DNA from 3 places in the Marinobacter sp. E2 genome. Region 1 is predicted to be linked to each of the others. Evidence: predicted binding sites of a transcription regulator. Region 1 holds the regulator's gene; each other region holds the start of a gene.
What was found. The regulator sigma-54, encoded in region 1, starts transcription at its own class of promoters, with help from an activator protein. The targets are predictions, from matches to a motif close to ANTGGCATNNANNTTGCTNT.
Positions count from the first base shown of each region.

Region 1 (7,610 bases):
TGTCGCCAATCGAGTTGCGGCCATCCAGATGGTCAGTACCCATGACATAGACGCCAACCTCGATGACGCACGGCGTTTGCTGGCTGAGGCGGCGGCCCAGGGTGCCTCGGTGGCGGTACTGCCGGAGAATTTTGCGATTCTGGCAACCCGCCAGATGCCGGATTGTGGCCGTCGGGAGGCGGGGCCAGACCCACAGATTCGCGCTTTTCTGGCGCAGCAGGCCCGCTCACTGGGGCTCTGGATTGTCGGCGGCTCCATGCCATTGGCGCAGCGACCTGATGGCTCGGACATTGCCGACCGGGTGCGGGCCACCTGTCTGGTATTCGATGATCAGGGCACGGAGGTTGCCCGATACGACAAGATTCACCTGTTCGACGCCATGGTGGAGGACGCCCATGGCCAGTACCGGGAATCAGACACCTTCGAGCCGGGCGATCAAGTGGTAACGGTTGATACCCCGGCTGGCAAGCTGGGGCTTGCCATCTGTTACGACCTGCGATTCCCGGAGCTGTTCCGGGCACTCAGGGCCAAGGGGGTGGACTGGATTTGCCTGCCGAGCGCGTTCACCTGGCAGACTGGCGATGCGCACTGGCACCCGTTGATCCGGGCCCGGGCCATCGAAAATCAGGTGTGGGTTGTGGCGCCGGGGCAGGGCGGCCAGAACAGCAGTCGCCGGCGCACCTATGGCCACAGTCTGATCTGTGATCCCTGGGGCCGGGTCGTTGCGGAAATTGGTGAAGGACCGGGCGTGGTGTCTGCGGAGCTGGACACAGCTCAGGTCGAGAACCTGCGCACCCGCATGCCGGTGTGGGAGCATCGGCGACTCAGCTGAGCGCCTCGGCATCGTCGATGCACTCGCGCAGATACCGGAACAGTTTTCGGGACTGGCCGGTGTTCTTCTGCTTCTCCACGTCCTTGCGGGCATTGCGCGCGAGATTACGCAGGTGCTGCAGATCGGCGCTCGGGCAATAGTTGAAAAACTCCCCGACCACCGAATCCCCCTCTGCGATGATCCGGTCACGCCAACGCTCGGCGAGGTGGTGGCGCCGGGTGTGCTCTTCACTCCCTGCATCGAAGGCGTCGATGGCTGTGGCAAGCGCCTCCGGATCGTCTTCCTGACGGATCACCTTGCCAATGTACTGGAGATGCCGACGCCTGGCTTCGTTCTGACGGATGCGCCGGGACTCTTCGATGGCCGCCCGGAGGGTGTCGCTGATGGGCAGGGTGGCCAGCTGGTCATTGCTCAGATCCAGCATGCGTTTGCCCAGGTCCTGCAGCGCGTGCATCTCCCGTTTGAGCTGGGATTTGCTGGGGCCGTCGTATTCGGGCGTGTCGTTGTCTTGATGGTCTTTCATAAATCCGGCATCCGCTTAAGCATAGAAAATCGTGGCGAGGCCAAGAAAGGCCATGAACCCGACCACGTCGGTCACGGTGGTGAGAATCACGCTTCCCGCCAGCGCCGGGTCGATGTTCCGTGACTTCAGGAACAGTGGTAGCACGGTACCCACGAGTGCTGCCGCCACGAGATTAATAACCAGCGCGGCGGCGATAATGGCGCCAATCAGCATGTCCTGGAACCAGAGCATGGCGGCCCCGGCGACCACGGCCGCCCAGAGCAAGCCGTTCAGGATGCCAGACAGAAACTCACGGTTCAGCAGCCAGCCCACATTGGCACCGCTGATCTGGCCTACGGCCATGCCCCGGATGACCAGGGTAAGCGTCTGGCTGCCGGCGATGCCACCCATGCTGGCGACAATGGGCATGAGCACGGCGAGTGCAACCACCTTGGCAATGGTTTCTTCGAACAGGCCGATCACCGCCGAAGCGGTGAGGGCGGTAATCAGGTTGATGCCCAGCCAGACCGCCCGCCGCCGGGATGTTTTCCATACCGGCGCGAAGGTGTCTTCATCCTCGTCCAGGCCCGCCATGCTCATCAGGGAGTGGTCGGCGTCTTCCCGGATAACGTCCACCACGTCATCGATGGTGATGCGGCCCAGCAGCCGGCCTTCCTCGTTCACCACCGGCGCCGAGATCAGATCGTAGCGTTCAAACAGGGTGGCTACCTTGGTGTCGGACAGGCTCACGGGAATGGGCTCGATGTCGGTATCCATGACCTCGCGCACGGTGGCGGCCGGGTTGGAGACCAGCATCTTGGTGATGGGCAGCATGCCAATGAACTCATCCCGCCGGCTCACCACAATCAGGCTGTCGGTCATCGGGGGCAGGGTCCGGTGCCGGCGCAGATAACGCAGCACCACGTCAATGCTGATGTCCGGACGCACCGTAATGGTGTCCGTGTTCATCAGACCGCCGGCGGTGTCCTCGGGGTAGGAGAGAACCTCCTCGACCCGCTGGCGATCCTGTTCGTCCATGGTGTCCAGGACTTCCTGAATCACCGTATCCGGCAGCTGTTGCAGCAAGTCGGCCAGGTCGTCCGACTCGAAGTCCTCGATGATGTCCGCCAGCTCCTGGGCATTCAGCTGGCTCAGGAAGTAACCCCGGATATCGTCGCTCAGATACTGGAGAACTTCCCCCTCGAGCTGCTTGTCGACCAGATTCCAGAGCAGGGCACGCTGTCGGGGTGGCGAGGACTCGAGCAGGTGGGCAATATCACTGGGGCTCAGGCCGCCATTCAGGATGCGGGCAACCTGCTTGAGCGCACCACTGTCCAGTGCTTCACTCAGGGAGCGAAGGCGCTGGCGGGCCTGGCTTTTTTCCAGAATATCGGTCATGAGTCACCCGGCGTCAGAAAACGCCTGCATTATAGCGGAGTTAGGCGCTGTCGGTGAGGATGAGTTGTAGGTGAATGCCGTACGGCAGTCGACTTATTCGCCCTCGCCGAAATAGTCGTTGATCAGGTCGGCCAGGGCCTCGACCGCCTGCTCTTCGTCGGGGCCCTCGGCAATGATCTCCACTTCGGTGCCCTGGCTGGCAGCCAGCATCATCACCTGCATGATGTTCTTGGCATCCACGTCCCGGCCCTTGCCACTGATGCGCACACTGCTGTCGAACCCGGACGCCGTGGCAACGAGCTTTGCAGTGGCGCGAGCGTGCAGGCCAAGTTTGTTGATGATGGTAATGGGGCGACGAATCATGGCTGGGTCAGATCTCTTCCCTTGCCTGGAGGTGTGGCAGCTCCGTGTGCCGCACCTGCACATTGCTGTATTTCTGCCGGAAATAGGCGCCCAACTGCTCACACATGTAGACCGACCGGTGCTGGCCGCCGGTGCAGCCAATGGAGATGGTCATATAGCTGCGATTGCTGTCGGCGAAGGATGGCAGCCAGCTATCCAGGAATGTGGTCAGGTCTTCGATCATTTTCCGTGAGGACGGCTCCCGTTCGAGGAAATCAATAACCGGCTGGTCGGTGCCTACGTACTTGCGCAGGCTGGTGTCCCAGTAGGGGTTGGGCAGGCAACGGACATCAAAAACGTAGTCCGAATCCAGGGGAACCCCGTGCTTGAAACCAAAGGACTGGAACAGCAGAGCCAGTTCCTGATCCTTGCGACCCACCACCCGTTGCTTGACCATGTCCCGCAGTTCGTACATGGACATGCCGGTGGTGTTGATGTAGAGGTCTGACAGCTTGGACAGTGGCTCCAGCAGTGTTTTCTCGCTGCTGATGGCTTCCCGCAGCGAGGTTTTGTCGTCGCTCAGCGGGTGTTTGCGGCGTGTGGCGTGGAAGCGCTGCAGCAGGGACTGTTCGTCGGCGTCCAGAAATATGATTTCCACGGTAACGCCGGTACCCTGAAGGCTGCGGTAGATGTCCTCGAAATTCGCCAGTTCTCCCGACAGGTTGCGGGCGTCTATGCTCACCGCCATCTTGCCCAGCCGGCCCGGACTGGCCTGGCCTGCCGCCTCCCGGGTAAGCGGAAACAGTAGACCGATGGGAAGGTTGTCGATGCAGTAGAAGCCAAGGTCCTCAAGCACATGAAGTGCCGTACTCTTGCCCGAGCCGGATCTGCCACTGACGATGATCAGCTTCATGCCCAAACGTCCTCTGCTGTGGTAGCTCTCATCCGCCTGTAACGGTCATGCGTTCGTATAGCGTCCGGGCATCCTGGCACTGCCGGAGTCGGTCACAGAACGACCGCTCATTGAACTTTTCGGCCAGTTGGCTGAGCAGTTCCAGGTGCTCGCTGGTGGCCTCCTTGGGCACAATCAGCGCAAAAATCAGGTCGACCGGCTGGTTATCAATGGCGTCGAAGTCGACGCTTTCCTCCAGGGTCATCAGCACGCCCACCACGTGATCCAGGCCTTCAAGCCGACAGTGCGGGATGGCAATACCCTGGCCAATGCCGGTGCTGCCCAGGCGCTCACGTGCAATCAGATTGTTGAAAATCTGGGTTTCGCTGAGCGTGTTGTCCTGCTGGTTTATCTGCTCGGCAATAAACTCCAGGGCCCGTTTCTTGCTGGAGGCCGCAACCCGGCAAAGGGTCAGCTCCGGCGCAAGAATGTTGTCTATGGTCAGGGATGTGTCGCTCATGGATCGACTGGGTTTCCGTTAAAAAAAAGGCTGCGACACGTCGTTCGTGTCGCAGCTCGTTTGTGTGACTTACACGATAACGGCCGGTTAACGAGAGCCGTTTCCGTGCATCCGGTCTACATTCTTTTCCTTGTGCTTGAGGATCTGGCGGTCCAGCTTGTCGATCAGGGCATCAATGGCCGCGTACATGTCCTCGTTTTCCGCCTTTGCGTGAATCTCACCACCAACCACGTGCAGCGTGGCTTCCGCGATCTGGCGTACCTTTTCCACTTCCAGGGTCACCTGGCAGTTGCTGATGTGGTCAAAGTGACGCTCGAGCTTCTCGAACTTCTCTGAAACGTAATCCTTGAGTGCGGGAGTCAGTTCTACGTGATGGCCTGAAATATTGAGTTGCATAGGCGTCTCCTGTTGTCATCGTGCCGGCTCCGGAGAGCCGGTCTGTGTGCTGGCGCCCTCGGCGCCGGCGAATACCGTGTTGCGTGCCGCTCCCATTAAGGGGATCAGACCAGCCGCTTGCGCTCGTTGGAAGGCGGAATGTGCATCGCCTCCCGGTATTTGGCAACGGTGCGTCGCGCAACCTTGATTCCCTGTTCTCCTAGCATGGCTGCAATTTTACTGTCGCTCAACGGCTTTTTGGGCGTCTCCGCAGCAATCAATTTCTTGATCATGGCCCGGATTGCCGTTGAGGAGCATTCTCCGCCCTCGTCGGTGCTTACGTGGCTGGAGAAGAAATACTTCAGTTCGAAAATGCCCCGTGGGGTGTGCATGTACTTCTGGGTGGTGACCCGCGAGATCGTGGATTCGTGCATCTCCACCGCCTGGGCAATGTCCGAGAGTATCAGAGGCTTCATGGCCTCCTCCCCGTGGTCCAGGAACCCCTGCTGGTGCTCGACAATGCGCGTGGCCACCTTCAGCAGTGTTTCGTTCCGGCTTTGCAGGCTCTTGATAAACCACTTCGCCTCCTGCAGCTGGTCCCGCAGATAGGTGTTGTCGGCGCTGCTGTCTGCACGCCTTATAAGTGAAGCATAGCTCGCATTTACCCGAATGCGCGGGGCAATTTCCGGATTCAGTTCCACCCGCCAGCGGCCGTTGTGCTTGCGCACAATCACGTCCGGAATCACGTAGTCCGGCTCGGCGCGGTCAATGACATCGCCCGGGCGCGGGTTCAAACCGGTAATCAGGGCCAGCACTTCCCGCAGCTGGTCTTCCTTCAGTCGGCTGCGTCGCAGCAGCTGGGCGTAATCACGATTGCCCAGCAGATTGATGTAGTGCGTGATCACCAGCCGGGCCTGTGCCAGCCATGGGGTTTCCGGCGGTAACTGGTTGAGCTGGATGAGCAGGCACTCCTGAAGGTCCCGGGCGAAGACGCCTGGTGGGTCGAAGTGCTGCAGGCGGTGCAGCACCGCTTCCACTTCATCCAGTTCAAGGGGGTCTTCCTCAGCCTCATCCAGCAGGCCGGCGTGAATGTCTTCCAGGGAGCTGGTCAGGTAGCCGCGTTCATCTACCGCATCCATCAGGGCGTGAGCAATGGCCTGGTCCCGCTCGCTCATGGGCGTGAGGTTCAGTTGCCATTCCAGGTGATCCTGCAGGGTTTCGGTCGGTGAGTTGCGGGTCTCGAAGTCGTGGTCGTTTTCGTCGTCGTTACGGGCCGCCGGCGCAGGCGCGGACTGGTAAATGTCGTCCCAGGCGGTGTCTACCGGCAGATCATCGGGGATGTTGTCGGGGATGTCGTTTTCCGACGCCCAGTCCGGGCCGTTCTCGCTTTCGTCCCAGTCGGTCTGGGTTTCGGTCGGGGATTCGGCGGTGTGTTCGGAGGATTCGGATTCGCCCGATTCCGGGCCCTCGGAGGAGGCGTCAGGGTGGTCATCGTCCTCGGAGGTTTCCAGCATCGGGTTGGATTCCAGCGCCTGCTGGATTTCCTGCTGAAGGTCCAGGGTGGAAAGCTGTAGGAGCCGGATCGCCTGTTGCAGCTGGGGCGTCATGGTCAGGCTCTGACCCAGCTTTAACTGTAAAGAGGCTTTCATAACCATGGTTCAGGATCCGTCACTCATCAGCGCTTCGTGCCTTAGCCAGTAAAAAAGTCGTTATATGCCGGTCACTTGCCTTGGGTTATATTTACCCTAGCAAGTTCTTTGCCGAGTTTACTTGCTGCAGGTCATCAAAACAATCCGCACTTCGTATCACAGCCTGAATTCGTCGCCCAGATACACTTCCTTAACCTGTTGATTGGCCAGGATGGCATCGGCGTTGCCGGAGGCAATAATGTGGCCGCCGGAAACGATATAGGCATTCTCGCAGATATCGAGGGTCTCACGCACGTTGTGGTCGGTGATCAGAACCCCGATGCCCTTGTCACGCAGGTGGCGAATGATGTGCTTGATGTCGCTGACCGAAATCGGATCGACGCCCGCGAAGGGTTCGTCCAGCAGAATGAACGCTGGCTCCATGGCCAGAGCCCGGGCTATTTCGACCCGGCGCCGTTCGCCACCCGACAGCGCCATGCCGACGCTGTCGCGGATGTGGGTGATGTGAAATTCTTCCAGCAGCTCCTCCAGTTTCTGCTCCCGCTCGGCGCGGCCCATGCCCCGGCGGGTTTCCAGGATGGCCATGATGTTGTCGCGAACCGACAGCTTGCGGAACACCGAGGCTTCCTGGGGCAGATAGCCAATGCCCTTGCGGGCGCGACCGTGCATCGGCAGGGGCGTGATGTCGCGGCTGTCGATGGTGATGCGGCCCCGGTCGGCCGGAACCAGCCCGACGATCATGTAGAAGCAGGTGGTTTTTCCCGCTCCGTTAGGGCCGAGGAGTCCGACAATTTCCCCACTGCGGATTTCCAGGGAAACGTCAATGACCACCTTCTTCTGCTTGTAGCTTTTTGCCAGGTTGCTGGCTCTCAGAACTGCCATCGGAATCCTGTTTACTCAGTGCGGCTGTCGGTACTGCGTGGCTGTATGACCATTTCGACCCGGCCCGGTCCGGAACCAGTGTCAGTGCCACCTTCGGCAGTGACCACGCGGTCCTGGGTATCGTAATGAATGATGTTGCCCCGGAACAGGTTGCCATTCTGTTCAATGATGGCCTCCCGTTCAAAGGTGATGCGCTGGTCGGTCGCAGACCAGGTGAT
Region 1 is NZ_CM146911.1:2,660,935-2,668,544, reverse strand. It holds gene AC0J1C_RS12170 (carbon-nitrogen hydrolase family protein) at 1-832, shown strand, start outside; gene yjgA (ribosome biogenesis factor YjgA) at 825-1,355, opposite strand; gene mgtE (magnesium transporter) at 1,371-2,732, opposite strand; gene AC0J1C_RS12155 (HPr family phosphocarrier protein) at 2,826-3,095, opposite strand; gene rapZ (RNase adapter RapZ) at 3,103-3,987, opposite strand; gene ptsN (PTS IIA-like nitrogen regulatory protein PtsN) at 4,016-4,486, opposite strand; gene hpf (ribosome hibernation promoting factor) at 4,574-4,882, opposite strand; gene AC0J1C_RS12135 (RNA polymerase factor sigma-54) at 4,987-6,516, opposite strand; gene lptB (LPS export ABC transporter ATP-binding protein) at 6,667-7,392, opposite strand; gene lptA (lipopolysaccharide transport periplasmic protein LptA) at 7,404-7,610, opposite strand, start outside.

Region 2 (7,610 bases), 1.8 Mb from region 1:
GCCTGGTTCAGGGCGCGCTCCAGCACCCAGCGAATACTGCGATCGTCGTCAATGATCCAGACGTTTGCCGGTTGGCTCATGGGGTGTCCTCCAGGGGCAGGAAGATGATGAAGTCAGTTCGGCCTGGCTCGCTTTCGCACTCCACCAGTCCGTGGTGTTGTCCGATGATGCTCTGGGTAATGGACAGGCCCAGGCCGGTGCCGCTGGCCCGGCCGCTGATCATCGGATAAAAAATGTTTTGCAGTAGATCCGGCGGAATGCCCGGTCCGTTATCAATGACATCCACCCGGCACACCAGCTTGTGGCGGCGGTGACCGATGGTGAACTGGCGCAGCGTCCGGGTCCGGAATGTGATGGTTGGCGGTTCGCTGGCGGTATGGCCGCTCTGGTTCTCGAACGCGGCCTCCATGGCATTACGGGCGATGTTCAGAAATGCCTGGATCAGCTGCTCCTTGTCGCCCCGGAACTCGGGAATGCTGGGGTCGTAGTCGCGGCTGAAATGCAGGCGACCCTTGCTCTCGGCTTCAAGGAGAGTGCCCACTCTCTCCAGTACTTCGTGAATGTTGGTCGGGGCCAGCTTCAGGGCCTTGTTGGGGCCGAGCATGCGGTCGACAAGGCTTCTGAGGCGGTCGGCCTCATCGATGATTACGCGGGTGTATTCGCGCTGGTCCTCGCTGCCGAGTTCACGGTCCAGTAGCTGGGCGGCGCCGCGAATGCCTCCGAGCGGATTCTTGATCTCGTGGGCCATGCCGCGCACCAGGATGCGGGTGGTTTCCTGCTGGGAAATGATGTCTTCCTCACGGCTGATCCGCATCAGGCGGTCCCGGGGCTGGATTTCAATCAGCAGCTCTGTGGGCTCGAGACTGATCGGCGTGACAGAGTAGTCGACCGTCAGGCGGGAGCCACTGGTAAGCAGGAATTCAGCCTCACGCCTGGTGTAGGACTGTCCGTTCCGGACCGCCGCGAGAAGGGTTTTCAGGGCGTCCTCAGATTCCACCAGGATGTCCCGAAAGGGCTGGCCGTGGCTCCGGGTCATGCTGGTTTCAAACAGGCTTTCGGCGGCCGGATTCAGATACTGGATATTGAGATTGTCCTCGAGCACCAGAACAGCCGTGGTAAGGCTGTCGAGAATGCTTTTGTATCCGACTGGAGTGGCCGAAGGCAGAGCCATGCGTGAATCCCGTTGGTTCGACATTGGATGACCTCCGGAGTTTTGCAAAAAGCGAACCACATTGGTGTCGATGGTCGAATGAACGGGCGAAGTGCGGGCATTGGAGCCCATCAGCGCTGAAATGTGCCAAAAGCTGGTGCAGGGAAGGCAAAAAAGAATGACCAGCCCGGGTCAAGCGCCCCGTTGCTGGTCAGAGTATGGCTTGTTTCTGGTGCGCGCGCACCAAATTAGTGCAAGCTTGGTGTGGGCGGAATCAGTTGAGGACGGATGGCCGGTGTACGGTGAAGGAAATGGCCGGCCCCGTTTTCACCTGCACCCCATTTTCATCAACGATATGAACCCGGGCTTCGTGGGTCCCACGGAACACGTTGTTCACCGTGATCGAACCGGAGCTGCTCTGACCCACCGGTTGGCCATCGAGGGTGACTTCGTACTTGTGGCCCGCCTGCAGACCTGGCGTGCTGGTCACTTCGAACTGAATGTCACCGCTGCCACTGTAGAAGGCCTGGTTGTTCTCAGGGTAACTGAAGGACACGCTGTCATAGGCCGCGCCCTCCCTGCGAACTTCTTCCCGCAGCTTGTCGGTTTCCTGAACCGTCTGGGGCTTGGGCAGGGTAATTGTAGTAACCGGTTTGACTTCGACCGCCTCAGAGCCTTCGGACGGTTCGTCGGAGTAGGTGACGTTGCCGTAGGCATCGACGTTGCGATAGACCTCGGCGAATACGGGGGTGGCCAACAAAACGAAGAGGCCGGCAATCAGCCCGGACTTGAGATACATACGCTCACCTTTTATGGGGTTTCCCCGATTATCGGCGGCGCTTTACACCATTTCAACGGCCGGGCCCACGGATGTTCGTTACATATCGTTAAGGGCGGCAGGCTCTGTGGAGTCGCTCACAAAAAAAAGCCCCGCACAGGGCGGGGCTTCGATCTGCTGTTCTCTCCGGAGGCACGCTCCGGTGAGCGTTTAGCAGGAGTAGTACAGCTGGAACTCGACCGGGTGGGTGGTCATGTTCAGCTTTTCGACTTCGCCGCGCTTCAGATCAATGTAGCCGGCAATCATGTCTTCGGTGAACACGCCGCCACGGGTCAGGAACTCGTGATCCGCTTCCAGGCAGTCCAGAGCCTCGGACAGAGTCTCGGCAACCTTCGGAATGTTCAGGGCCTCTTCCTTGGGCAGGTCGTACAGATCCTTGTCCATGGCATCGCCAGGGTGGATCTTGTTCTGGATACCGTCAAGGCCGGCCATCATCAGTGCGGCAAACGCCAGGTACGGGTTCGCGGACGGATCAGGGAAGCGCACCTCGATGCGGCGGGCCTTCGGGCTGCTCACGTACGGGATACGGATGGAAGCGGAGCGGTTACGGGCAGAGTAGGCCAGCATAACCGGAGCTTCGAAACCGGGAACCAGACGCTTGTAGCTGTTGGTGGCCGGGTTGGTGAAGGCGTTGATGGCCTTGGCATGCTTGATTACACCGCCGATGTAGTACAGGGCAGCTTCGCTGAGGCCAGCGTAGCTATCGCCGGCAAACAGGTTCTTGCCGTCCTTGCTCAGGGACATGTGTACGTGCATACCGGAGCCGTTGTCACCAACTACCGGCTTGGGCATGAAGGTGGCGGTCTTGCCGTAGGCGTGTGCCACGTTGTGCACGCAGTACTTCAGAATCTGTACTTCGTCGGCCTTGCGGGTCAGGGTGTTGGCACCAACGCCGATTTCACACTGGCCGGCAGTTCCCACTTCATGGTGGTGTACTTCAATTTCCAGGCCCATGGACTCCATGGCGGCACACATCGCGCCACGCAGGTCGTGCAGGCTGTCAACCGGCGGAACCGGGAAGTAACCGCCTTTCACGCCCGGACGGTGACCGATGTTGTTGCGGTCGAAGTCTTCGCCGGATACCCAGGCTGCTTCCTCGGAGTGGATGTGGTAGGAGGCGCCTTGCATGTCGACGTTCCACTTCACGGAGTCGAACACAAAGAACTCGGGCTCGGGGCCGAACAGGGCGCCATCGGCAATGCCGGTGGACTTCAGGTATTCCTCGGCGCGACGGGCAACAGAGCGGGGATCACGCTCATATCCCTGCATGGTGGAGGGCTCCACAATGTTACAGGTGATGTTGACAGTCGTTTCTTCGGTGAACGGATCCAGAACGGAAGTTTCGTCGTCCGGCATCAGGATCATGTCGGATTCGTTGATGCCTTTCCAGCCGGCGATGGAGGAGCCGTCGAACATCTTGCCGTCGGTGAAGAAGTCTTCGTCCACCTCGGTGGCGGGCAGGGTCACGTGCTGCTCTTTACCACGGCTGTCGGTGAAGCGCAGATCAACCCATTTGACTTCGTGTTCTTTGATCAAATCAACTGTCTTGGACATTGTGCATGCTCCGTTAGTTATACCGCACAGGCGGCTGCATTCATGTTCGTGGTGCCGGATCGCCCGCCCTTGCGGGTTCCGATCGGTTTCTCAGGTTTGCGCAGCTTAGCAAATGCCAGTGACACTTACCTGCAAATTTCGGCTGATTTCGGTAAAGCAAGGTGCTTGCCAATTTTTGGGGCGTGCTCCAGAACAGCGCAACTGCGAGGGTTTGGGGCATGGCGCCGGCGCCGGGCCAGAGTCAGCTACGCCTTACGCACCAAATCAGTGCACTAATATGGTGCATTTATTGGTGGGGTGCATCAAAAGAGTGCGGGGCGCCCAGCGTGGCAAGTTGAGTAAAGAATAGGCGTTTTTCTTCATATTAACGACACCGACTTTTCGATATACTGCGCGCCGCTTCATTTTCACCCTGCCTTTTTCAGATCCCGGATCGAAAAGCTCCGTGCAGGGCGCCGGGCAGTCAGTTCCGGTGAATGAATTCATTTTACGGATTTGAGACGGCATGTGCCGGGGCTTCCCCTGCGAACGACCTTCTCAGGTCATTGAGTGCATGCCGCAGGATACTTTTTGTGATTGAGAAACTTCGTAATATCGCCATCATCGCCCACGTCGACCATGGTAAAACCACGCTGGTAGACAAACTGCTTCGCCAGTCCGGCACCCTCGACCGCAAGGAACTTGAAAGCGAACGGGTCATGGACTCGAACGACCAGGAAAAAGAGCGGGGCATTACCATTCTGGCCAAGAACACCGCCCTGAAGTGGAACGGGTACGACATCAACATTGTGGATACCCCGGGACACGCGGACTTCGGTGGTGAAGTTGAGCGGGTGATGAGCATGGTGGATTGCGTGCTGCTGGTGGTGGATTCCATCGACGGCCCCATGCCCCAGACCCGCTTTGTTACCCAGAAGGCGTTTGCGGCCGGCCTGCGGCCGATCGTGGTGGTCAACAAGATCGACCGCCCGGGTGCCCGCCCGGACTGGGTGGTGGATCAGGTGTTTGACCTGTTCGATAACCTGGGTGCCACCGATGAGCAGCTGGACTTTCCGATCGTTTACGCCAGCGCCCTGAACGGTATTGCCGGCGTCGACCATGAAAACCTCGACGACAACATGGACGCCGTGTTCCAGGCGATCGTCGATCACGTGCCGGCACCGAACGTGGACCTGGACGGCCCCTTCCAGATGCAGATTTCCCAGCTCGACTACAGCAGCTTCCTGGGTGTGATCGGCATCGGGCGGATCATGCGCGGAAAGATCAAAACCAACTCCCCGGTCACCGCCATTGGCGCCAATGGCAAGAAGCGTAACGGCCGTATTCTCAAGATCATGGGTCATTTCGGCCTGCAACGGGTAGAGGTGGAAGAGGCCCAGGCCGGTGACATTGTCTGCGTCAGCGGCATGGACGAGCTGTTCATCTCCGACACCCTCTGCGACCCCGCCAACGTGGAAGCCCTGCCGGCCCTGACCGTGGACGAGCCGACCGTATCAATGACCTTCCAGGTTAACGATTCGCCGTTCGCTGGCAAGGAAGGCAAGTACGTGACCAGCCGCAACATCAAGGAACGTCTTGAGAAAGAGCTGCTGCACAACGTGGCGCTGCGGGTTGAAGAGGGTGATTCCGCCGACAAGTTCAAGGTGTCTGGTCGCGGCGAACTGCACCTCTCGGTGTTGATCGAGAACATGCGCCGCGAGAACTTCGAACTGGCCGTGGGCCGTCCTGAAGTGGTCATCAAAGAAGTGGATGGCGTCAAGCAGGAGCCCTACGAGAACGTGATTGTAGACATTGAAGAGCAGCACCAGGGCGCTGTGATGGAACAGATGGGCCTGCGCAAGGGCGATCTGACCAACATGGTGCCGGATGGCAAGGGCCGCATGCGGCTGGATTACACCATCCCCGCTCGCGGGTTGATCGGTTTCCGGAACACCTTCCTGACCATGACCTCCGGTACCGGCATTCTCACCTCCACCTTCAGCCATTACGGCCCGATCAAGGTGGGCGATGTCACCAGTCGTCAGAACGGCGTGCTGGTCTCCATGGCAACGGGCACTGCCCTGACTTATTCCCTGGAGACGCTGCAGAGCCGTGGCAAGCTGTTCCTTGAGCCTGGCCAGGAAATCTACGAAGGGCAGCTGTGCGGCATTCACAGTCGCGACAACGACCTGGTTGTTAACCCCACCAAGGCCAAGAAGCTCGACAACATGCGTGCCTCTGGTAAGGATGAGGTGATTGGCCTGGTGCCGCCGATCAAGTACACGCTGGAGCAGGCTCTGGAGTTTATCGATGACGATGAGCTGGTTGAGGTAACCCCGAAATCGATCCGGCTCCGGAAAAAGCTCCTGACCGAAAACGAGCGCAAGCGGGCCAACAAGAAGTAAGGTCTGCACTGTGTCCAGAAGGCCGGATGTGTTCAGCATCCGGCCTTTTTTATGGCTGTGACCCGTCCTGAAATACGTTGTCATCTGGAGATGCAGAGATGGACAACGTCACTCCCACCCGCAAGAAGCGCACGCAGCGTGATTACAACCTGGGCTTTAAATTAGCGGTTGTTGATCAGGTCGAAAAAGGCGAGCTCACCTATAAACAGGCCCAAAGGACCTACGGCATTCAAGGGCGCAGCACGGTTCTCACTTGGCTGCGCAAGCATGGTAGATTGGACTGGTCCCTGCCGAGGAACTCGCCCATGAACCGATCCCAGGAAACGCCCGAGCAGAAGATCAAGCGACTTGAAAAAGAGCTAGAAGATGAGCGTCTTCGCAATCTCCTGCTCAATGAGATGGTCGATATTATGGATCGGGAATACGGAGCCGGTCTGCGAAAAAAGTATTTATCCAAGGAGCGCGTACGCTGCAAGCAAAAGGCAAAGTAAGCCTGAGCAAAAGCTGCTCGCTCTTTGGAGTAACACGCCAGGCGGTTTATCAGCGTCTTCAGCGGCGGAGAAGGCGCCAAAGTGAGCTGGAGCCGGTTAAAGCGCTTGTGCAGCAGATTCGAAAACGATTGCCGCGACTGGGAACACGCAAGCTGTATTATCTGTTGCGCGAAGAATTTCAGGCCCTTGGCATCAAGCTGGGTCGAGATGGTTTGTTTGATTACCTGCGTCAGCACCAGTTACTGGTTCATCCGAAGAAAAACTATACGAAAACAACCGACAGCCGCCATTGGATGAGGAAGCATCCCAACCTGTTTGCAGGATGTGAGCTGCATCGTCCCGAGCAGGTCTTCGTGAGCGATATCACCTACGTCGAAACAGATGAGGGGGTGCATTATCTATCCCTGGTTACGGATGCCTTCTCACGCAAGATCATGGGCCATAACCTCAGTCACGAGATGAAAGCTTCCGATACCGTGGCCGCGCTGAACCAGGCCGTCCGTCATCGTATGACCGACCAACCCCTGATACATCATTCGGATCGAGGCATCCAATACTGCTCTTCTCTGTACCAAGGAGTGCTGCGGAAACATCAGATTCGGCCATCCATGACCGATGGGTATGATTGCTACCAGAATGCTCTTGCTGAGCGGATCAACGGCATCCTCAAGCAGGAGTTCCTGATCAATCGATGTCGAACCTTTGCCGAGTTGGGCGTACTGATCAAGGAGTCTGTTGATGCCTATAATACCTACAGGCCACACCTCAGCCTCGGCATGAAAACGCCACAAGAGGTACATGAAAAAGCCAGCACCCGAGGGGAGCTGGCTTCAACAAAAACCGTCAACGTATATTAGGACGGGTCACTGTCTGCCTGATTGTCCCTTTCCGGCAGCTATCGGCTAAACTCCCGTTAAAATCCTTTCTTTCTATTGTCGGAGAGTCCGATGCTCACGCTGTACCCTGAACTCAAGCCCAACGCGCAGCACCGCCTGGCCGTGGAGCCGCCCCACGAACTTTACGTGGAAGAGAGTGGCAATCCCGACGGCATTCCAGTGCTGGTGGTTCACGGTGGGCCAGGCGGAGGGTGTGAGGACTATCATCGCCGGTTCTTCGACGCTGAGCGGTTCCGCATCATCCTGATGGATCAGCGAGGGGCGGGACGGTCGACTCCGCTGGCGGAGCTGCAAGGC
Region 2 is NZ_CM146911.1:671,386-678,995, forward strand. It holds gene ntrC (nitrogen regulation protein NR(I)) at 1-80, opposite strand, end outside; gene glnL (nitrogen regulation protein NR(II)) at 77-1,171, opposite strand; gene AC0J1C_RS03065 (DUF4124 domain-containing protein) at 1,425-1,949, opposite strand; gene glnA (glutamate--ammonia ligase) at 2,139-3,542, opposite strand; gene typA (translational GTPase TypA) at 4,115-5,926, shown strand; one part of gene AC0J1C_RS03080 (IS3 family transposase) at 6,025-6,379, shown strand; one part of gene AC0J1C_RS03080 (IS3 family transposase) at 6,379-7,274, shown strand; gene pip (prolyl aminopeptidase) at 7,365-7,610, shown strand, end outside.
Region 2: a site for sigma-54 is predicted at 3,696-3,715, ahead of glnA (glutamate--ammonia ligase). Genes of this name have one in related genera too.

Region 3 (7,610 bases), 1.4 Mb from region 1:
CTGCGCCCGGCCGACCTGGCAATCCGTGGCGATCTGAACGCTATTCTGTCGGCACTCACCGAGGCGTTTGAGAAACAGCCGCTGGTCATCGGCCCCTGGCAGAAACAGTGCCGAACCTGGCATACCACCGGCGGTTTCCATGCGGCCGACAACGAGGAGCCCCTGGCCCCGATCACCGGCCCGGCCTTTATCCGCCAGCTGTCACGGATTGCCCCGGACGACACCGTCATCGCCTGCGACGTGGGCCAGCACCAGATGTGGGTGGCCCAGCACTACGATTTCGACCACCCGCGCCACCACCTTACCAGCGGCGGCCTGGGTACCATGGGCTTCGGCCTGCCCGCCGCCATCGGCGCCCAGTTTGCGGATCGCAACAGCACCGTCATCAACGTCACCGGGGACGGCTCGTTCATGATGAACGCCCAGGAGCTGGCCACCATCCGCCGGTACAACCTGCCGGTGAAACTGATCGTGATGGACAACCAGTGCCTGGGCATGGTCCGCCAGCAGCAGGAGCTGTTCTACAACAACAGGGAAAGCCAGATAAACCTGGACGACAACCCCGACTTCGTAGCCATGGCCCGGGCCTTCGACATCCCGGCCCTGCACATCGAACGCACCGACCAGATCCGCCGTGGCATCGAGACCATTCTGGCCTACAACGGCCCGATGCTGCTGCACGTGGCCATCAGCCGTGAAGAAAACGTCTGGCCCATCGTCAAACCCGGCGCCAGCAACATCGACATGATCGACGAAACCCGACGCACCGCGAACAACAAGCAGGAGCAGGTAGCATGAACCCGCAAAGCCAGCCAGCAACGCCCAGCTACACCATCCACTGCCGAATGAATCAGGAAGCGGCCGCCCTGGAGCGGCTCTGCCAGGTAGTCCGCATTCGCGGGTTCCGGATCGCCACCATGGCGGTGGAAACCGCCGGCGAGCATCTGAACATCGCCCTCACTCTGGAGGGCACCCGGCCGATCGCCATGTTGCAGTCGCAACTGGAGAAACTGCATACGGTGGCCGAGGTTGCCCTGGCGGCTGGGTCTGTGGCCCGTTCCCGTTCGGCTTAAGCTTTGGGGGTCTGGCTTTTTCTTAGCCTGAGGTTTGGCGGGCGGGTACGCGGGTGGCGGTATTTTTTCTTCGGGGAAAAGAACTCGCTTCGCTCAGACACCTTTTCCCTGTCAGAAAAAATACCACCACCCCCTACCGACGGGCAGCAACGATATGCCTAACGAAAAGATGAAAGATTTAACGCGCAAAGGGACTTCTCAGAGGGGAAACGCTTGCGGCTGATTGTCGCGTTCACCGGTAAGTCCAGTTCGAAAGAAAAAAAGTCTTTAAGCCAGTGAACCCGTGTTGCACGTCGGCGCGGGGTGGTAGGTGGATTTTTCGCCGGAAAAAGCTGTCTGAGCGAAGCGAGTTCTTTTTCCAAGAAAAATCCACCTGCCACCCCGCAAGCCCGCCCCTCAACCAAAAGGCTACAAGGACGGGACCTCCGAGGTAATAGAACTCGGAATTACCAGGCCTTATAAGGCAGGAACTTCCCGTTCATGGTGACCACCACCCGGTCGCCCTTCGGATTCTCCTCCTTCTCGATGTCCATGGTGAAATCGATGGCACTCATGATGCCGTCACCGAACTTCTCGTGAATGAGTTCCTTCATGGTGTCACCGTATACGCCCACTACCTCGTACAGACGGTAGATCAGCGGATCCTGGGGCACGGCACCATCCCAGGCTTTCTTCGGGCACACCTGCAGGGCTTCGGCCACCGGCTTTTCCAGGCCCAGGGTTTCGCACAGGGCGAACGCCTTGTCTTCGGTGAGGCTGTTCATGCCCAGAGCGGCCGAGGTGGTGAACACCGGGGACATGCCGATGGCTTCGGCAATGGCTTCCCAGGTCATGCCCTTGGCGACTTTGGCTTCCAGGATTTTTGCGGTCATCAGTTCTTTGTTCATCATGGCTGTTTTCCTCTCTTGGGTTGTTACGTCAGGCATTCACCGCGCGAGCGGCGGTATCGGATTCGGTTTCGGTGGCCTCGGGGGCCGGTTGGCTGACACCTTTCGCCGGTTCGGCGACTTTCGGGGTGCCGTCTTTTTCCGGCAGGGCCGAGCCGCTGCGGTTCACCAGGAAGTCCACCAGGTAATCCCGGGTCTTGTGGTAGGCCGGGTTCTGGAAGATGGTGGAGCGTGCCCGCGGGTGCGGGATGTCTACTTTCACGCTCTCGGCAATCCGCGCGTTGGGTCCGTTGGACATCAGGAAGATGCGATCAGACAGCAGGATGGCCTCATCCACGTCGTGAGTGATCATGAAGACGGTCTGGCGGGTTTCTTCCCAGATTTTCACCAGCTCGTCCTGGATCACGCCCCGTGTCAGCGCATCCAGCGCGCCGAAAGGTTCGTCCAGCAGCAGCAGTTCCGGTTGCGTGGCGAAAGCCCGGGCGATGCTCACCCGCTGGCGCATGCCGCCTGAGAGCTGCGAAGGCTTGCGGTTCATGGCGTGCTCCAGGCCCACCATTTTCAGGTAGCGCTCGCTGTGCTCTCTCACCTTTTCCTTGGACCAGCTCGGCCAGCGCGCTTTCACGGCAAACACGATGTTGTTCAGGGCGGTTTTCCAGGGCAGCAGGCTGTAGTTCTGGAACACCACGCCGCGCTCCAGGCCCGGGCCCTTTACTTCCTTGCCGTTCATTACCACGTTGCCGGCGCTGGCTTCGTCCAGGCCTGCCAGCACGTTCAGAATGGTGGATTTGCCGCAGCCGGAGTGGCCGATGATGCAGACAAACTCCCCTTTCTCCAGGGCAAAGCGGACATCCTCGAAGACGGTCAGCTCACCGCCCTGGCCGTCCGGGTAGATCTTGGACAGACCATCTACTTCCAGGAATGATTTCGTCATAACAGGTCTCCGTTCGGAGGGTTGAGGCCGGCACCGAAAACCGGTGCCGGGCCGCTCATTCTTTGTATTCCACCAGTTTCTGGGCCTTGCCCAGGGCCAGGTCCAGCAGCATGCCCACCACCCCGATCATGAGGATGGAAAAGATCACACTGGCCAGATCCAGGTTGTTCCATTCGTTCCACACGTAGTAGCCAATGCCGGTGCCGCCCACGAGCATCTCCGCGGCCACGATGACCAGCCAGGCGATACCAATGGAGATGCGCATGCCGGTGAGGATGGTGGGTGCGGCGGCCGGCAGGATGACCGTGAGCGCGGTCTTGATCGGGCTGAGCTCGTGGGTGCGGGCCACGTTCACCCAGTCCTGCCGGACGTTGGCCACGCCAAAGGCGGTATTCAGCAGCATCGGCCAGATCGAGCAGATAAAGATCACGAAGATGGCCGAGGCGTCTGAATCCTGGATGATGAACAGCGCCAGGGGCATCCAGGCCAGCGGCGAGATCGGTCGCAGCACCTGGATGTACGGGTTCAGGGCCTTGTACATCAGCGGCGACATGCCGATCAGGAAGCCGATGGGCAACGCGATGGCCATGGCCGCCAGGTAGCCGGTAAGTACCCGGTACACCGAGTAGGCCAGCTGGATGCCGATGCCCTTGTCGTTGGCGCCGGCGTCATAGAACGGGTTGGACAGCTCGGCCCAGGCCAGCTTGATCACCTCCGAGGGCGGCGGCACCCGGGATTCCTGGTCGGCCCCGCCCATCAGGCGCTCGTACTCGGTCATGGCCGCGTCCGCTTCCGGCGGCTGGGTTGCCATTTCCCAGAGCCCGAGGGCCAGAATGAGGAACGACACCGACAGCAGGGCTGCGCGTACGTTCAGGGAAGCCATGGTTACACCCTCCCGATGGCAAAGCTGCGGGCATACTCTTCAGGACTCTCCGGATCGAAGGTCTTGCCCATGATGGTGTGGGTCTTGTAGGTCTTGTCCGGCGCGCTGTAGCCCATTTCCTCCATCAGCTTGCCGGTCTCACCGGCCAGGTAGACCTGCTCGGCGATGCCCTTGTAGTCCACATCCCCCTCGATGTAGCCCCAGCGCTTCATCTGGGTGAGGATCCACACGCCCATGGAGTGCCAGGGGAACGGGTCGAAATCGATGCGGTCCGGCACGTTCTTCACTTCACCCAGGCCGTCGGCGTAGTAGCCGGTGAGCACCTGCTGGATGACCGGTACCGGCTGGTTCAGGTAGTTCTTCGGCGCGATGGCCTCGGAGATTTCCTTGCGGTTTTCCGGGTTGTTGGAGTATTGGGTAGCATCAATGATGGCCCGCAACAGGGCGCCGTAGGTGTTCGGATTCTCGGTCGCGAACTTCTGGCTGCAGGCAAAGGCGCAGCACGGATGGCCTTCCCAGATGTCCTTGGTGAGCATGTGGATGAAACCTACCTTCTCCCACACGGCACGCTGGTTGAATGGGTCCGGGCTCAGATAACCGTCGAGGTTACCGGCGCGCAGGTTGGCCACCATCTCGGGTGGCGGAACCACGCGGATTTGCACATCTTTGTCCGGATCGATTCCGTTCTCGGCCAGGTAGTAGCGCAGCAGGAAGTTGTGCATGGAGTACTCGAACGGCACCCCGAACTTGAAGCCCTTCCACTGCTTGGGATCGCGCTTGTCCTTGTGATCGACGTGCAGCACGATGGCCTGGCCATTGATGTTCTCTACCGCCGGCATGATGAACGGCTCCGGCGTGGAGCCCGCGCCCATGGTCATGGCGAGGGGCATGGGAGTGAGCATGTGGGAAGCGTCGTATTCACCGGCCAGGGACTTGTCCCGGGCCACCGCCCAACCAGCGGTCTTGGTGACGGTTACATCCAGGCCATAGCGCTCATAGAAGCCCATGGGGTGGGCCATGATGATCGGCGTGGCGCAGGTAATGGGCACAAAGCCCACGTTCAGTTTGGTTTTTTCCAGTTTGCCGAGGGATTCCTTCACCGCGGCCTTGGCTTTGTCCATGGGGAACACGCTGCCGAGCAGTGCGGCCGCGGTGCCGGCGCCCATCATCTTCATGAAGCTGCGGCGGCTGTGGTCGTTGTGGCCGAACACGGAGCGCACCACGGCACTCTCGATAGCGCGGTCCATCATCGCTTCGGAGTCCATTCGCTCCTCTGCTGCGCCCTGGTGGCTGGCCGCAGGTTTCAGGTCAAGTGAAATGGAAGGCGCACTGTCACCGGGCTGGCACTCATGGCAACCGCAGTTTTTTGCGTGGATCAGGGACTTGTCACCGTCAAAGGGATTTCCAAGGCTTTTCGTGGTCATTGGGCACTCTCCTGGGTATTGGACCTGGTTTTCAGGGTGTTTCTGCACTCTTTTGGTGCTACTAACGGTGCGACTCGGACCCGGTGGCGACATCGCATCGGGTCGGCTACGCGTTCTAAAGGTGATATGGCAGGGTTTGTGCCAAGTCCGAATATTTTTTCAAGGCACTGTTTTCTTTGCTTTTTTATGGGTCCCGCTGATCAGCCGCGCACTACGATTTTTCGTAATTAACGATTTTTCGTAGTACCGATTGCGATATTTCGTAGTTGGCATGGGGTTTGTAATGGCCAGTTCAGACTGACCCAGGACACCGCCATGAACACCGACACCCGCATTGCGCTCTTCGACAACCTGGAGTGGATTGATCACCTGCCGGAAGCCGCCTTGCTGGTGGATGCCGGCCGCGACCTGATCCTCGCTGCCAACGGCGCCATGGGCCGACTGATCGGCACTGATCGCAAGTCAATAAGCGGCAAGCCCTGCACCCAGCTGTTCACCGACCAACGCCCGCAGCTGATTGCCTTTACCGAGGAAACCCTGTTCCGCAGCCAGGGCTGGAGCCGGGATTTCTTCCTACAGCACCGGGACGGCCACACGGTGGAGCTGGAAATTTCGTCCTCGCGGGTGGGTGAGGCCGAATCCCAGAACCTGCTTTTGCTGCTGCGGGACCGGCGCCAGCTGCGTACCCTGAGGGAGCGTCACGATGCCAACCACTACCACCGGGGCGGCCTGCTGGAATGGCGCCGGGTGGAGGAACTGTTCAAGGACATGGAGCGGGAAAACCAGCTGATCCTGCATGCGGTGGGCGAAGGCATTTACGGGGTGGACGCCGAGGGCCGCACCACCTTCGCCAATCCGGCGGCAGAACGCATGCTGGGCTGGCGCATTGATGAGCTCATGGGGCGTGTGATCCATCGGGTTGTGCATCACTCCCACGAGGACGGCTCCATTTTTCCACTCAAGGAATGCCCCATCTACGCCGCCTTCCGGGATGGCAGCGTCAAGCGTGTGGGTGAGGACTGGTTCTGGCGCAAGGATGGCAGCGGTTTCCCGGTGGAATACACCAGTACGCCCATCCTCGATAACGGTCATCCGGTGGGCGCCGTCGTTGTGTTCCGGGACATCTCCTCCCGCCTGGAAGCGCGCAAAGAGTTACAGGAGGCGCTGAAGGAAGTGGAGTCCCTCAAACACCGCCTGGAAATGGAAAACGCCTACCTGCAGGAGGAACTGAGCGCCGAATACCACTTCCACGAGATCTTCGGCCAGAGCGATGCCATCAAGGCCATTGTGCGGCGCATCGGCATGGTGGCCCCCACCGATGCCAACGTGCTGATCACCGGCGAGTCCGGCACCGGCAAGGAGTTGATTGCCCGCGCCATCCACCAGTCCAGCAGCCGGCGTGACCGGCCCCTGATCCGGGTGAACTGTGCTGCCATTCCCAAGGACCTGTTCGAGAGCGAGTTCTTCGGCCACATCAAGGGCGCCTTTACCGGTGCCGTCAGCGACCGGGTGGGCCGGTTCGAGCTGGCCGACGGCGGCACCCTGTTCCTGGACGAAGTGGGGGAAATCCCGCTGGAACTTCAGGGCAAACTGCTGCGGGTGCTACAGGACCAACAGTTCGAGCGGGTGGGCGAAAACCGGACCCGCGGCGTGGACGTACGGGTGATTGCCGCCACCAACCGCGACCTCAAAGCCGAGGTCCAGCAGAAAACCTTCCGGGAAGACCTCTATTTCCGACTGAACGTCTTCCCCATCGAGTCCGTACCCCTGCGACGTCGCCTGGAAGACATCCCGATTCTGGCCCAGGAATTCCTCAACCGGGCCTGCCAGAAATTCAACCGCCCCACCCTGGTCCTGCGGGAAAAGGACGTAGAAACCCTGAAGGCCTACCACTGGCCAGGCAACGTGCGGGAGTTGGAGAATGTGATTGAGCGCCAGGTGATCACCGCCGACGGGCGCCTGGATCTGGATCTGCTGGGGCAGGAGTCCGGAGCATTGACAACGACAACGCCTGCCCCACCAGACCGGCACTTCAACAGCGACCTGCTCACCGAGCAGGACCTGCGGGATCTGGAGAAGAAGAATCTGCTGAGAGCCCTGAAAATCAGCGGCGGCCAGGTGTTCGGCGAGGATGGCGCGGCGGCCCTGCTGGGGATCAAGCCCACCACGCTCACCTCCCGACTCAAAAAACTCCGGATAACGCCGGAGCGGGCCAGCAAATACTGACGGCCATGGACCTTGAGCCGCTCAGGTGCTGACTCCGGCAATCGCATCCAGCAATTCCTGGGTTTTCTCCTTCATCAGGGGTATATCGCCCCTGGATTCGACATTCAGCCGAACGACCGGCTCTGTGTTGGACATCCGCAGGTTGAAGCGCCAGCGCTCGAACTCCACGCTGAGGCCATCCAC
Region 3 is NZ_CM146911.1:1,217,088-1,224,697, reverse strand. It holds gene ilvG (acetolactate synthase 2 catalytic subunit) at 1-798, shown strand, start outside; gene AC0J1C_RS05635 (ACT domain-containing protein) at 795-1,073, shown strand; gene cynS (cyanase) at 1,520-1,963, opposite strand; gene AC0J1C_RS05625 (ABC transporter ATP-binding protein) at 1,992-2,894, opposite strand; gene ntrB (nitrate ABC transporter permease) at 2,950-3,777, opposite strand; gene AC0J1C_RS05615 (ABC transporter substrate-binding protein) at 3,780-5,201, opposite strand; gene AC0J1C_RS05610 (sigma 54-interacting transcriptional regulator) at 5,517-7,427, shown strand; gene AC0J1C_RS05605 (phosphohexomutase domain-containing protein) at 7,449-7,610, opposite strand, start outside.
Region 3: a site for sigma-54 is predicted at 5,467-5,486, ahead of AC0J1C_RS05610 (sigma 54-interacting transcriptional regulator). Genes of this name have one in related genera too.